Regions from separate parts of the Ramlibacter sp. GCM10027632 genome, predicted to be linked through region 1. Evidence: riboswitches for the same ligand, from Rfam matches in the RefSeq annotation. Region 1 holds a riboswitch; the other holds the start of a gene.
The links. A riboswitch is a leader RNA that binds a small molecule or an ion and turns the genes downstream of it on or off. The one in region 1 is predicted to bind S-adenosylhomocysteine.
Positions count from the first base shown of each region.

Region 1 (6,957 bases):
CCACGCTCTCGGGCGGCGAGGCGCAGCGGATCAAGCTGGTCACCGAACTGAGCAAGGTGCGTGACGACGTCACCCGCCGCGGCCAGAAGGCGCCGCACACGCTCTACGTGCTGGACGAGCCCACCGTGGGCCTGCACATGGCCGATGTGGAGAAGCTGATTCGCGTGCTGCACCGGCTGGTGGACGGCGGCCACAGCGTGGTGGTGATCGAGCACGACCTCGACGTCATCGCCGAGGCCGACTGGATCGTCGACCTCGGGCCCGAGGGCGGCACCGGCGGCGGACGCGTGGTGGCCAGCGCGCCGCCCGAGGAGGTGGTGCGCCTGGGCACGCACACCGGCCTGGCGCTGGCGCCGGTGCTGGCGCGGGCCTGAGCGTTCGGCGAACCGGGGGAGGGCTTCAGGGCTGCCGCAGCAGCCCGAGCTTCTCCACCAGCGCCTTCTCGGTGGCGAAGGTCTCCTGCGCGAACCGGGCATAGGCCGCCGGGCCCATGTACATCGGCACCATGTCGTAGCGGGTCAGCGCCTGCACGTAGCTGGGCTCCTCCATCGCCTTGCGGAAGGCGTCGTGCAGCTTCGCCACCACCTCGGGCGGCGTGCCGCGCGGGGCGCCGATGCCGAAGGGCGAGTTCTGCACGATGTCCAGGCCCAGCTCGCGCAGCGTGGGCGCGTCGGGGAATTTCTCGAGGCGCTTCTCGCCCCAGGTGTTGAGGACCCGCAGCTTGCCCGCCGCCACCAGCGAGGCGAAGCCGGTGGAGTCGGCGGCGGCCATGAGGTGGCCGCCCGCCAGCGCCTGCATCAGGTCGGCGCTGCCCTTGTATGGCACGTGATTGAGCTGCAGCCCGAGGCGCTGCGCGATCAGCTCGGTGGTCAGGTGCGGGCTGGTCAGCGTGCCGGTGGAGCCGTAGGACAGCTTGCCGGGGTTGGCGCGGGCGTAGGCCACGAAGTCGGCCCAGGTGCGGATCGGCCCGTCGGCCGGCACCACGATGCCGAAGGCGTAGCCGGTGAGGTTCAGGATGTAGCTGATGTCCTTGACCGGGTCCCAGGTGATGCGGGTGGTGTAGGGCAGGCGGAAGACCCCCAGCGGGATCTGCGCCAGCAGGTAGCCGTCGGCCGGCGCCGTCTGCAGGGCCTGGGCCGGCAGGGTGCCGCCGGCGCCCGGCTTGTTCTCCACGATCACCGGCTGGCCCAGCACCTTGCCGGCGTTGTCGGCCAGCTGGCGCATGGTGATGTCGGTGGGGCCGCCGGCGGGGAAGGCGATCTGCAGCTTGACCGGCCGGCTCGGGAAGTTGTCGGACTGCGCGCGCGCGGGCAGGGCGCTCAGGGTGGGAAGGGCCGCCGCGGCAGCGGCCCCTTGGACGATCAGGCGTCGGCGCATCGGTGTCTCCAGGAGGTCCGGACCCTCGCATTGGAGGGTCGGCCCCCCGGGGGAACAATCCGGGAACACCCGGACGGCGCGGCCTGCCCCGGCGCGGCGATCAGCCTTGCAGCGCCAGGCCCGCGTGCTCGCGCAGCGGGTGGAAGTGGATCTTGGGGAAGCGCTCCTGGGCCAGGCGCACGTCGTAGGGCGAAGTGCACAGGAAGGCCAGGGCGTCCGCCGCGTCCAGCGCCATGCGCTGCGGGTAGGCGTCGCAGAAGGCGCGCAGCTCCTGGGGCGTGTCGGCGGTGATCCAGCGCGCGCCGGTGTACTGGCAGCCCTCGAGGCGGATGTCGGCGTCGTATTCGGCCTTCAGGCGGTGCTGCACCACTTCGAACTGCAGCTGGCCCACGGCCCCCAGCAGCATGGCGCCGCCGGCCTGCGGGCGGAACACCTGGATCGCGCCTTCCTCGCCGAGCTGGGCCAGGCCCTGCTGCAGCTGCTTGGTGCGCAGCGGGTTGCGAAGCAGCACCGTCATGAACATCTCCGGCGCGAAGAACGGCAGGCCGGTGAACTGCAGGTTGGCGCCATCGGTGATGGTGTCGCCGAGCTGCACGCCGCCATGGGTGGTGAAGCCGATGATGTCGCCGGCGTAGGCTTCATCGACCGCCTCGCGGCGCTGCGAGAGGAAGGTCACCACCGAGGTCGGGCGCAGCTCCTTGCCGGTGCGTTGCACCTTGAGCTTCATGCCCGGCGTGTACTTGCCCGAGGCCATGCGCACGAAGGCGATGCGGTCGCGGTGGTTGGCGTCCATGTTGGCCTGCACCTTGAACACCACGCCGGCGAAACCGGGGTCGTCGGGCTGGATGGTCTTCTCGACCAGCTGCTTGTTCACCACCAGCGAGCTCTTGCGGGGCTGCGGCGCAGGGGCGAGGTCGACCAGGGCGTCGAGCACCTCCATCACGCCGAAGTTGTTCACGCCGGAGCCGAAGAACACGGGCGTCTGCTTGCCGTCGAGGAAGGCGGGGTGGTCCCAGGCGGGCGAGGCGCCCACGGCCAGCTCCATGCTGTCGGCGGCGGCGGTGTACTCGTCGCCGAAGCGGGCCTGCAGGGTGGCGGCGTCATCCAGCGGAATCGTCTCGAAGTCCTGCGGGCGGCGCTCGCTGCCGGACTCGAACACCGTCATGGCATTCGTGCGCAGGTTCATGATGCCGCCGAACAGCTTGCCCTTGCCCACCGGCCAGGTCATGGGCACGCAGGGCATGCCCAGCTCGCGCTCCACCTCGTCGAGGATGTCCAGGGGCTCGCGCACCTCGCGGTCCATCTTGTTGACGAAGGTGATGATGGGGGTGTTGCGCTGGCGGCAGACCTCGATCAGGCGGCGCGTCTGCGCCTCCACGCCGTTGGCCGCGTCGATCACCATCAGGGCGGCGTCGACCGCGGTCAGCACGCGGTAGGTGTCCTCGGAGAAGTCCTTGTGGCCGGGGGTGTCCAGCAGGTTGATCACGTGGTCGCGATACAGCATCTGCATCACCGAGGAGGCCACCGAGATGCCGCGCTGCTTCTCGATCTCCATCCAGTCGGAGGTGGCGTGGCGCGAGGCCTTGCGCGCCTTCACGCTGCCGGCGATCTGGATCGCGCCGGAGAACAGCAGCAGCTTTTCCGTCAGCGTGGTCTTGCCCGCGTCGGGGTGGGAGATGATGGCGAAGGTGCGGCGACGCCGGGTCTCGGCGGCAAACGGTGAGGCGGACACAGGGAAGAAACTCCGTCGGGACGGCAGGTTGCCAGGAGACTGCAGGGCGCCTGCAGCCGAACCCCCGATTGTCGCCGATGCCCTGGCCGGCGCCCATCCCGCCGGGCCGCCGGCGCGGGGCGGCCGCGCCGGGAGTCCCGCCTCAGCCCCGCCTGAGCCAGGGCGTGAGGACCTGCCCGAGTTCGGCCGGGGTCGCCACGGCCAGCTGGTCGAACCCGCACGCGTGCGCCGGCTTGTCCAGGCGCCAGCCCTTGAAGGCGGTGGCGTCGCGGAAGCGCCTGCCGGTCAGGTGCTCGTAGCTGACCTCGCACACCCGCTCGGGCCGCAGCGGCTCCCAGCGCAGGGCCTTGCCCACATGCCAGGCGCCCTGGTTCTCCGGGGTCTGCACCTGGTCGCGCCAGGGGTGGCCCTCCAGCGCGTTCTCGCGCAGGGGCGCCAGTTCGGCCACCAGCGCGCGCCGCATGTCCACGGTGAAGGTGGCGGCGGTGCCCACGGGCTGCAGTACGCCGGCTTCGTCGTACAGCCCCAGCAGCAGGGAGCCGACGGCCTCCTGGCGGTCGGTGTGCCAGTGGAAGCCGGCGACCACGCAATCGGCGGTATGGGCGTGCTTGACCTTGAGCTGCGTCCGCTTGGCCGGCTGGTAGGGCGCGTCGGCCGGCTTGGCCATGACGCCGTCGAGGCCGGCGCCCTGGAAGCGCGCCAGCCAGTCCTGGGCCACCGCCCGGTCCGCGGTCTGGGGGGTGAGGTGCAGGGGGGACTTGGCGGCGGCCAGCAGGCGCTCGAGTCGGGCGCGCCGGTCCTGCAGGGGCAGGGCCATGGTGCTGCGGCCGCCGGCGGCCAGCAGGTCGAAAGCGACGAAGGCGGAGGGCGCCTTGCGGGCCAGGAACCCGATCAGGGACTCGGACATCTGGATCCGCTTCTGCAGCGACTCGGCGTCCAGCCCCTGCGGGCCGGAGACGACGATCTCGCCGTCCAGGATGCAGCCCTTGGGGAGCTGCTCGGACAGCGCCTTCTCCAGCTCGGGGAAGTAGCGGTTCAGGGGCTTGAGGTCGCGGCCCTGGATCACCACGCCCGCGGGCGTGCGGAACACCAGGGCGCGCAGGCCGTCCCATTTGGGCTCGAAGAGGAAGCCGTCGCCCTCGGGCAGGGCGGGGGCCACCTTGGCCAGCATGGGGTCGATCGGGGAGGCGGGCATGTTCACTGCGGTCATGCCCCGCTTTTACCACTGGCCCGGGGCGGCCCGCACCGGGGCGCCGCACTATAGTCCCGTCATGCGCCTGATCCCCGCCCTCCTCCTGGCGGCCGCCACGGCCGCCAGCGCCCAGTCCGCCCCTCGTTCCGGCGAGGCCATCGTCCGCGACGCCTGCATGGCCTGCCACGGCGAGGGGTTGCTCAAGGCCCCCCGGCTGGGGGACCGCAAGGCCTGGGCACCCCTGATCCGGGAGGGCCAGCCGGCCCTGACCGCCACCGCCTGGACCGGCATCCGCCAGATGCCCCCCAAGGGCGGCCGCGCCGACCTGAGCCTCGAGGAACTCGCCCGGGCGGTCGCCTACATGGCCCGCCAGGGCGGCGGCAACTGGCCCGACCCCGACGCCGCCACGCTGGCGCGGATCGAGGCGGCGGTGAAAAAACGCGAGGCGCGCGGGGCCAAGCCCTGACACGCTAAAATCGGGGCTTCATCCGAGGAGCGTTGCAGCACGTCCCGTGCGAGGCTCGGATTCCATCTCTTGCAACGACGCTCACCCACGCTGTCCGTGCGGTGAGGCCTCCTCCCCCGGCTGGCGTGGCCTTCAGTTGAACCTGACTTGGAGCCACCCATGAACGCCATCCTCAAGCCCGCAGCCACGACCGACTGCGCCATCGCCGACCTGTCCCTGGCCGACTGGGGCCGCAAGGAAATCCGCATCGCCGAGACCGAGATGCCCGGCCTGATGGCCATCCGCGAGGAGTTCGCGGCCAAGCAGCCCCTCAAGGGCGCGCGCATCACCGGCTCGCTGCACATGACGATCCAGACGGCGGTGCTGATCGAGACGCTGCAGGCGCTGGGCGCCGACGTGCGCTGGGCCTCGTGCAACATCTTCTCCACCCAGGACCATGCCGCCGCGGCCATCGTCGCCAACGGCACGCCGGTGTTCGCCATCAAGGGCGAGTCCCTCGAGGACTACTGGGACTACACCCACCGCATCTTCGAGTTCGGCCCCAAGGGCTCGGCCACCGAAGGCCCCAACATGATCCTGGACGACGGCGGCGACGCCACCATGCTCATGCACCTGGGCAAGCGCGCAGAGAGGGACCCGAGCGTCCTGACCAACCCCGGCAGCGAGGAAGAGCGCATCCTGTTCGCGTCCATCAAGGCCAAGCTGGCCGTCGATCCCACCTGGTACAGCCGCAAGAGCGCGCAGATCCTGGGCGTGACCGAGGAGACCACCACCGGCGTGCACCGCCTGAAGGAAATGTCGGCCAAGGGCACGCTGATGTTCCGCGCCATCAACGTCAACGACTCCGTCACCAAGAGCAAGTTCGACAACCTGTACGGTTGCCGCGAATCGCTGGTGGACGGCATCAAGCGCGCCACCGACGTGATGATCGCCGGCAAGGTGGCCCTGGTGGCCGGCTATGGCGACGTGGGCAAGGGCTCGGCCCAGGCCCTGCGCGCCCTCTCGGCCCAGGTCTGGGTGACCGAGATCGACCCGATCAATGCCCTGCAGGCCGCCATGGAAGGCTTCCGCGTGGTGACCATGGACTGGGCCGCCGACAAGGCCGACATCTTCGTGACCGCCACCGGCAACAAGTCGGTCATCACCTACGAGCACATGGCGAAGATGAAGGACCAGGCCATCGTCTGCAACATCGGCCACTTCGACAACGAGATCGACGTTGCGACCCTCGAGGCCAAGTGCCAGTGGGAGGAGATCAAGCCGCAGGTGGACCACGTGATCTTCGAGGACGGCAAGCGCATCATCCTGCTGGCCAAGGGCCGCCTGGTGAACCTGGGCTGCGCCACCGGCCACCCGAGCTTCGTGATGTCCTCCTCCTTCGCCAACCAGACGATCGCGCAGATCGAGCTGTTCTCGCACCCCGAGGGCTACGACGTGGGCAAGGTCTACACCCTGCCCAAGCACCTGGACGAGAAGGTCGCCCGCCTGCACCTGAAGAAGATCGGCGCGCAGCTCACCGAGCTGAGCGACGAGCAGGCCGACTACATCGGCGTGCCCAAGCAGGGCCCGTACAAGCCGGACACCTACCGCTACTGATCGCGCAGGCAGCGGCATGCGCGCCGACCAGTTGCTCGTGGACCGCGGGCTGGCCACCAGCCGCTCGCAGGCGCAGCGGCTGATCGCCTCGGGCATGCGCTGGCTCTCGCGCGAGGGCTGGAAGCCTGTCGCCAAGAACGGCGAGGAGCTGCCCGCCGGGTGCGAGATCGAGCTGGCCGACGACGCCGAGGTGCGCTATGTCTCGCGCGGCGGCCTCAAGCTCGCCGGCGCGCTGCGCGCCAGCGGCCTCGACGTGGCGGGCCGCGTGTGCCTGGACGTGGGCCAGTCCACCGGCGGTTTCACCGACTGCCTGCTGCAGCAGGGCGCGGCCCGCGTGGTGGGCGTGGACGTGGGCCACGGCCAGCTGCACCCGCGCATCCGCGGCGACGCGCGCGTCGCCTGCCTGGAGCGTATCAATGCGCGCCACCTCGTGGCGGCGGACCTGCCCGAGGCGGCCTACGGCTTCATCACCGGCGACCTGTCGTTCATCTCGCTCACGCTGGTGCTGCCGGCGCTGGCGCCGCTGCTGGCCGAGGGCGGTGACCTGCTGATGCTGGCCAAGCCGCAGTTCGAGCTGCAGCCGGGGCAGGTGGG
Region 1 is NZ_JBHTGW010000013.1:52,217-59,173, forward strand. Features, by position in the region: gene uvrA (excinuclease ABC subunit UvrA) at 1-374, shown strand, start outside; gene ACFQZY_RS17300 (tripartite tricarboxylate transporter substrate binding protein) at 400-1,377, opposite strand; gene ACFQZY_RS17305 (peptide chain release factor 3) at 1,478-3,109, opposite strand; gene ACFQZY_RS17310 (ATP-dependent DNA ligase) at 3,252-4,319, opposite strand; gene ACFQZY_RS17315 (c-type cytochrome) at 4,381-4,767, shown strand; S-adenosyl-L-homocysteine riboswitch at 4,786-4,857, shown strand; gene ahcY (adenosylhomocysteinase) at 4,927-6,363, shown strand; gene ACFQZY_RS17325 (TlyA family RNA methyltransferase) at 6,380-6,957, shown strand, end outside.

Region 2 (6,957 bases), on a different contig from region 1:
CTGCGGGCCGCGGAACTGCTCGTAGCCGAACACCTCGCGCAGCACGGCGAGGGGGGCGGAGGCGGGGGAATTCAGGAGAGCGGACAAGATCCGGGAATTGTCGTCGCAACGCCCGGGGGTGTGTCATCGGATCCCCCGGCCCCGCGCCGGACCCTGCCAGTTCCTACAATCACGGGGATCATGAGCTCCCCCATCGCCTACACCCGCGGCCAGGCCCTGCCCGGCATCCTCGCCCAGCGCATCGCCCTCATCGACGGTGCCATGGGCACGATGATCCAGCGCCTGCGCCTGACCGAGGAACAGGTGCGCGGCGAGCGCTTCGCCGACCACGGCGTGGACGTGAAGAACAACGGCGAGCTCCTGAGCCTGACCCGCCCGGACGTGATCCGCGACATCCACGAGGGCTTCCTGGCCGCCGGCGCGGACCTGATCGAGACCAACACCTTCGGCGCCACCTCCATCGCCCAGGACGATTACGAGCTCGGCCACCTGGCGCGCGAGCTGAACCTGGCCTCCGCGAAGGTGGCCCGCGAGGCCGCCGACAAGTTCTCCACCCCGGACAAGCCGCGCTTCGTCGCCGGCGCCCTCGGCCCCACGCCGCGCACTGCCAGCATCAGCCCCGACGTCAACGACCCGGGCGCGCGCAACGTCACCTTCGAGCAGCTGCGCGCCGCCTACTTCGAGCAGGTGCAGGCGCTGGTGGAGGGCGGGGTGGACCTGATCCTGGTCGAGACCATCTTCGACACGCTGAACGCCAAGGCTGCCCTGTTCGCGATCGACGAGTACTTCGAGCAATCGGGCGAGCGCCTGCCGATCATCATCAGCGGCACGGTGACCGACGCCTCCGGCCGCATCCTCAGCGGCCAGACCGTCACCGCCTTCTGGTACTCGGTGCGCCATGCGAAGCCGCTGGCCGTGGGCCTGAACTGCGCGCTGGGCGCGGCCCTGATGCGCCCCTACATCCAGGAGCTGGCCAAGGTGGCCGGCGACACCTACATCAGCTGCTACCCCAACGCCGGCCTGCCCAACCCCATGAGCGAGACCGGCTTCGACGAGACCCCCGAGGTCACGGCACGCCTGCTGCGGGAGTTCGCGGCCGAGGGGCTGATCAACATCGTCGGCGGCTGCTGCGGCACCACGCCGGAGCACATCGCCGCCATCGGCCAGGCCGTCGCGCCGCTGGCCGCTCGCAGCGTGCGCAAGGACTTCTTCTACAGGGACGCCGCGTAAGGCACGGGCGCGGCGCGGGCCTCACAGCACGTGGGGCTCGCCCACCTTCTGCGCGATGCAGCGGGTGACCGGCTGCAGGGACTGGCCGTCCCGCACGTCCTCCTCGGTGGCCGACTTCACCACGAAGCGCTGGTTCGGCAGCACCATGACCTCGCCCTCGTGCACCGTGGACAGCGCGTTGTAGAGGCTGAAGTGGACGGCCTTGACCCGCTGGCCCTCACCGCCGCGCATGACCAGGTGCACGTTGTAGCTGCGCAAGTCGGGCGTGACCCGCAGCACGTAGCTGCCCTCCGCCCGCACCGTGGCCGAGATGGGGCGGCTGAATTCGAATCCGGTGCCGGGTGCCAGCGGCAGGGCCTTGGTGCCCACCCACCCCTTGTGCACGTCGTCGCCCGTCACGCGGGCGTCGGGGAAGGCCCACAGGCGCTCGATGGCCTCGGTGAACGGCGCCGTCACGTCCTCCACCAGCAGGGCCACGTCCAAGGTGGCATGCATCGTCTTCAGGATGGAGGCCGCCCGGTAGAAGTTGAAGGAGCCGGTGGCGAAGTGGGCGTAGTCGCGGAGCTGGACCACGGTGCGCAGGTCCAGCCCGCGGTCGCCGGCCTGCTCGCGCATGCGCTCGACCTCGCGGCGCTCCTGCGGGGTGGGCAGCAGGATGCCCAGGGCCTTGTGGTCACCCGAACGGGTGGCCGCGGCATAGACCATGGCCTGCGCCCGACGGGTGGGGTGCTGCACCATGCGGGAGAACACCTTGCCCGACTCGGATTTCAGCGCGGCGTGGCCCGGCACGTCGGGGTCGGCATCGGGGGTGAAGGCCCGCAGCAGCCGGGGCGCGTGTTCCAGCGTCGTCGAGAGGTTGGCGTTGATGGTGCGGTTCAGGCGCAGGGTGTCCTGCTCCTCGGGCGAAAGGCCGGAGCGGGCCTGCGACCCCAGGGCCCGCCACTCCTCCGCCAGGGACTCGGCGAACTCCTCGTGCAGGCGCTCGATCGAATCGGCCCGGTGGGCCGAGGGGTGGTGGGGGTCGAGGTCAGACAGGCGGCTGCACAGGGCGTAGTTGAGCGAGGTCAGCGAGGACGACGAGCTGGCGGCCCGGGGCGTCGCCACTTGGGCGGCGTGGACCAGGGTGGGGGCGAGGAAGCGTTGGCTGGTGGTCTTGAACATGGCGGGTTCCTGCGGGCAAGACCGGTCCGTAACAACCACTCCGGTCGAGTTGCCTGCCCTGTCCCGCCCGCGGCGCAGCCGGTAAAATGCCGGTCCACTCAAGGAGCGCTGCAGCGCCGGGCCCGCCCGGCGTCAGGCTTGAGGAATCCAACCGCGCTCACCTAGCCCCGTGTTTCCCCGCCAGGTGAGTCCACATGCAGACCGACGCTCCCCATCCCGACACCCTTCCCGTCCCTCCCATGCGCCTCGCGGGCCTCGAACCCGTGCTGGTCGGCGAGAAGACGCTGTTCGTCAACATCGGCGAGCGCACCAACGTCACCGGCTCCAAGGCCTTCGCCCGCCTGATCCTGAACGGCCAGTTCGAGGAGGCCCTGGCCGTGGCCCGCCAGCAGGTGGAGAACGGCGCCCAGGTGATCGACATCAACATGGACGAGGCCATGCTGGACAGCCAGGCGGCGATGGTGCGCTTCCTGAACCTGGTCGCCAGCGAGCCCGACATCGCCCGCGTGCCGATCATGGTGGACAGCTCCAAGTGGGAGGTGATCGAGGCCGGCCTGCGCTGCATCCAGGGCAAGGCCATCGTCAACTCGATCAGCCTGAAGGAAGGCGAGGCCCCGTTCCGCCACCAGGCCAAGCTGATCAAGCGCTATGGCGCCGCCGCCGTGGTGATGGCCTTCGACGAGAAGGGCCAGGCCGACACCTACCAGCGCAAGATCGAGATCTGCGAGCGGGCTTACCGGCTGCTGGTGGACGAACTCGACTTCCCGCCCGAGGACATCATCTTCGACCCCAACATCTTCGCGATCGCCACCGGCATCGAGGAGCATGACAACTACGCGGTCGACTTCATCGAGGCCACCCGCTGGATCAAGCAGCACCTGCCCGGCGCCAAGGTCTCGGGCGGCGTGTCCAACGTGAGCTTCTCCTTCCGCGGCAACGACCCGGTGCGCGAGGCGATCCACACCGTGTTCCTGTACCACGCCATCCAGGCGGGCATGGACATGGGCATCGTCAACGCCGGCATGGTCGGCGTCTACGACGAGGTGGAGCCCACCCTGCGCGAGCGCGTGGAGGACGTGGTGCTCAATCGCCGGCCCGACGCCGGCGAGCGCCTGGTGGAGATCGCCGAGCAGGCCAAGGGCGCGGCCAAGGACGACAGCAAGCGCAACGAGTGGCGCAACGGCACGGTGGAACAGCGCCTGTCGCATGCGCTGGTGCACGGCATCACCGACTTCATCACCGGGGACACCGAGGAGGCCTACCGCAACGTGCTGGCCCAGGGCGGCCGCCCGCTGCACGTGATCGAAGGCCCGCTGATGGACGGCATGAACATCGTGGGTGACCTGTTCGGCCAGGGCAAGATGTTCCTGCCCCAGGTGGTGAAGTCCGCCCGCGTGATGAAGCAGGCGGTGGCCCACCTGATCCCCTACATCGAGGAGGAGAAGCGCCAGCAGGAGGCGGCCGGCGAGGACGTCAAGGCCAAGGGCAAGATCGTCATCGCCACCGTCAAGGGCGACGTGCACGACATCGGCAAGAACATCGTCACCGTGGTCCTGCAGTGCAACAACTTCGAGGTGGTGAACATGGGCGTGATGGTCCCCTGCCACGAGATCCTGGCGCGGGCCAAGGTCGAGGGCGCGGACATCATCGGCCTGTCGGGCCTGATCACGCCCTCGCTGGAGGAGATGCAGTACGTCGCCGCCGAGATGCAGAAGGACGAGCACTTCCGCCTGCGCAAGATCCCGCTGCTCATTGGCGGCGCCACCTGCAGCCGCGTGCATACGGCGGTGAAGATCGCGCCCCACTACGAGGGCCCGGTGGTCTACGTGCCCGATGCCTCGCGCAGCGTGAGCGTGGCCACCAGCCTGCTGTCCGAGCAGGCGGCCAAGTACATCGACGAGGTGAACGCCGACTACGAGAAGGTGCGCCAGCAGCACGCCGGCAAGAAGCAGGCGCCGCTGTGGCCGCTGGACAAGGCGCGCGCGAACAAGACGCCGATCGACTGGTCGGCCTACACCCCGCCGCAGCCGAAGTTCATCGGCCGGCGTGTGTTCCGCAACTTCGACCTCGCCGAGCTCGCGAAGTACATCGACTGGGGCCCGTTCTTCCAGACCTGGGACCTGGCCGGGCCGTTCCCCGCGATCCTGAAGGACGAGGTCGTGGGGACCGAGGCCGTGCGTGTCTACGCCGACGGCCAGCGCATGCTCAAGCGCCTGATCGAGGGCCGCTGGCTCACCGCCAATGCGGTCATGGGGCTGTGGCCTGCCAACACCGTGAACGACGACGACATCGAGCTGTACACCGACGAGTCGCGCTCGCAGGTGGCCATGACCTGGTACGGCCTGCGCCAGCAGGCCGAGAAGCAGGCGGTGGACGGCGTGATGCGCCCGAGCCGCTGCCTGGCCGACTTCGTCGCGCCCAAGGGCGTGGCGAAGGACTACGTGGGCGTCTTCGCCGTGACCGCCGGCATCGGCGTGGACAAGAAGGAGCAGTACTTCCTCGACGACCACGACGACTACTCCGCGATCATGCTCAAGGCCCTGGCCGACCGTCTGGCCGAGGCCTTCGCCGAGTGCCTGCACGAGCGCGTGCGCAAGGACCTGTGGGGCTATGCGGCGGACGAGGCGCTGTCCAACGAGGACCTGATCGGCGAGAAGTACCGCGGCATCCGTCCCGCGCCCGGCTACCCGGCCTGCCCCGACCACAGCGCCAAGCGCGGCATGTTCGAGCTGCTGCAGGCGCAGGAAATCGGCATGGGGCTGACCGAGAGCCTGGCGATGACGCCGGCCGCCAGCGTGAGCGGCTTCTACCTGGCCCACCCGCAGGCCACCTACTTCAACGTCGGCAAGATCGGCGACGACCAGGTGCAGGACCTGGCCCGCCGCCGCGGCGAGGAGGTGGCGCAGCTCGAGCGGCTGCTGGCGCCGAATCTCTGAGGCTGCCGTGCCGCTGGAGGCCGCGGCCCGCGGCACGACGCGGTGCCGGCCTCGCAGAGAGCCGTCGGGTCAGGTTGCTAGACTTGCCCAGCCGGGATGTGCCGGTGCCCGACGCCCGCCGACCGCCATGGCCACCAGCCTCAGCAAGATGCTCTCGATCCTCGAGTTGTTCGACGAGGGGCACGCGAACTGGACGGCGGATGCCATTTGCGAGCACCTGCAGCTTTCCACCTCGAGCGGCTACCGCTACATCCGCGAACTCTCGGCAGCCGGCCTACTGACCCGCCTGACCGGGGGCATGTATGTCCTCGGGCCGCGCGTGATCGAGCTCGAGTACGTGATGCGCACCTCCGACCCGGTGGGCAAGGTGGGCCTGCCGATCCTGCAGCGCCTGGCCCAGACCACCGGCTGCGACGCCTTGCTGTCCAACGTCTACGGCTCCCACATCATCAACGTGCTGCATGTCCCCGGCGTCGAGTCCCTGAACGTTTCGTACACCCGCGGCCGGCAGCACCCCCTGTTCCGCGGCGCGGTCGCCAAATCCATCCTCCCCTTCATGAGCCGGGCGCAGTTGCTGAAGATCCATGCGGCCCGCCAGGCCGAGATCGCCGCCAGCGGGCTGGGCGAGGACTGGCTCGCGTTCTGGCGGCACATGCAGGCCCTGCGTCGCCAGGGCTTCAGCGAGAGCCACGGCGAACTCGATCCCGGCCTCCATGGGCTGGGCGTGCCCGTGATGGCCGATGGCTCCGTGGTTGGCAGCGTGAGCCTGGTGTTCTCCAGCGCCCGGGCCAAGGTGTTGAGCCGCGAAGGGCTGCTCGAGCAGATGCGCCTCGCGTCGGACGCTTTGAGCGCCGCGCTCGAGCCCCTGCGCGGTGACGTTCGCCTATGATTTATTGAATTTTCAAATGGCGGCAAAAATGTTGAAAACGCAACCCAGTCTAATGATTGGGCTTGGCGTCAAAGACTGAGGGTTTCCCATATATTGCAAATAAATGATTGGCGTCGCACAGTCTCCCCTTCTCCTAGGAGACACCCCCATGAAGCGTCGATCCTTTGCTGCCGCGGCCCTGCTGGGCCTCGCGCTCTCTGCCCAGGCCCAATCGGACAGCCCCCTGACCCTGGTCGTGCCTTTCCCGCCGGGTGATGCACTCGACGCGACTGCCCGTGCCGTGGCCGAGGCGGCCTCCCAGGAACTGAAGGTCCCCATCGTCGTGGACAACAAGCCCGGCGCCGCCGGCTTCATCGCCGCCGACGCGGTGGCGCGGAGCAACAGCCAGACGACCTTCCTGCTCGGCACCACCGCGATGATGTCGATCACCCCCTTCGTGCGGAAGGCGCCCTACGCGCCTTCGGACTTCACCCCCGTGGCGCGCATCGCCACCATCAACCTGGTGGTCGCCGTGTCCAGCGGCTTCCCGGCGAAGACCTGGGCCGAGTTCGTGGCGCTGGCCAGGCAGAACCCCGGCAAGTACAGCTACGCCTCGCCCGGCGAGGGCACCTTGCTGCACATGGGCATGGAGGCGCTGCAATCGACGGCGGGCTTCAAGCTGCTGCATGTTCCCTACAAGGGCATGGGCCCGGCCCTCCAGGACTTCCTGGCGGGCCGTATCGACGTGTACTCCGAGCCCGC
Region 2 is NZ_JBHTGW010000006.1:169,113-176,069, forward strand. Features, by position in the region: gene recQ (DNA helicase RecQ) at 1-87, opposite strand, end outside; gene ACFQZY_RS11235 (homocysteine S-methyltransferase family protein) at 181-1,230, shown strand; gene ACFQZY_RS11240 (hypothetical protein) at 1,252-2,391, opposite strand; S-adenosyl-L-homocysteine riboswitch at 2,486-2,557, shown strand; gene metH (methionine synthase) at 2,631-5,327, shown strand; gene ACFQZY_RS11250 (IclR family transcriptional regulator) at 5,455-6,216, shown strand; gene ACFQZY_RS11255 (tripartite tricarboxylate transporter substrate binding protein) at 6,365-6,957, shown strand, end outside.
Region 2: linked by a shared signal. The riboswitch ahead of metH (methionine synthase) and the one ahead of ahcY (adenosylhomocysteinase) in region 1 are both predicted to bind S-adenosylhomocysteine.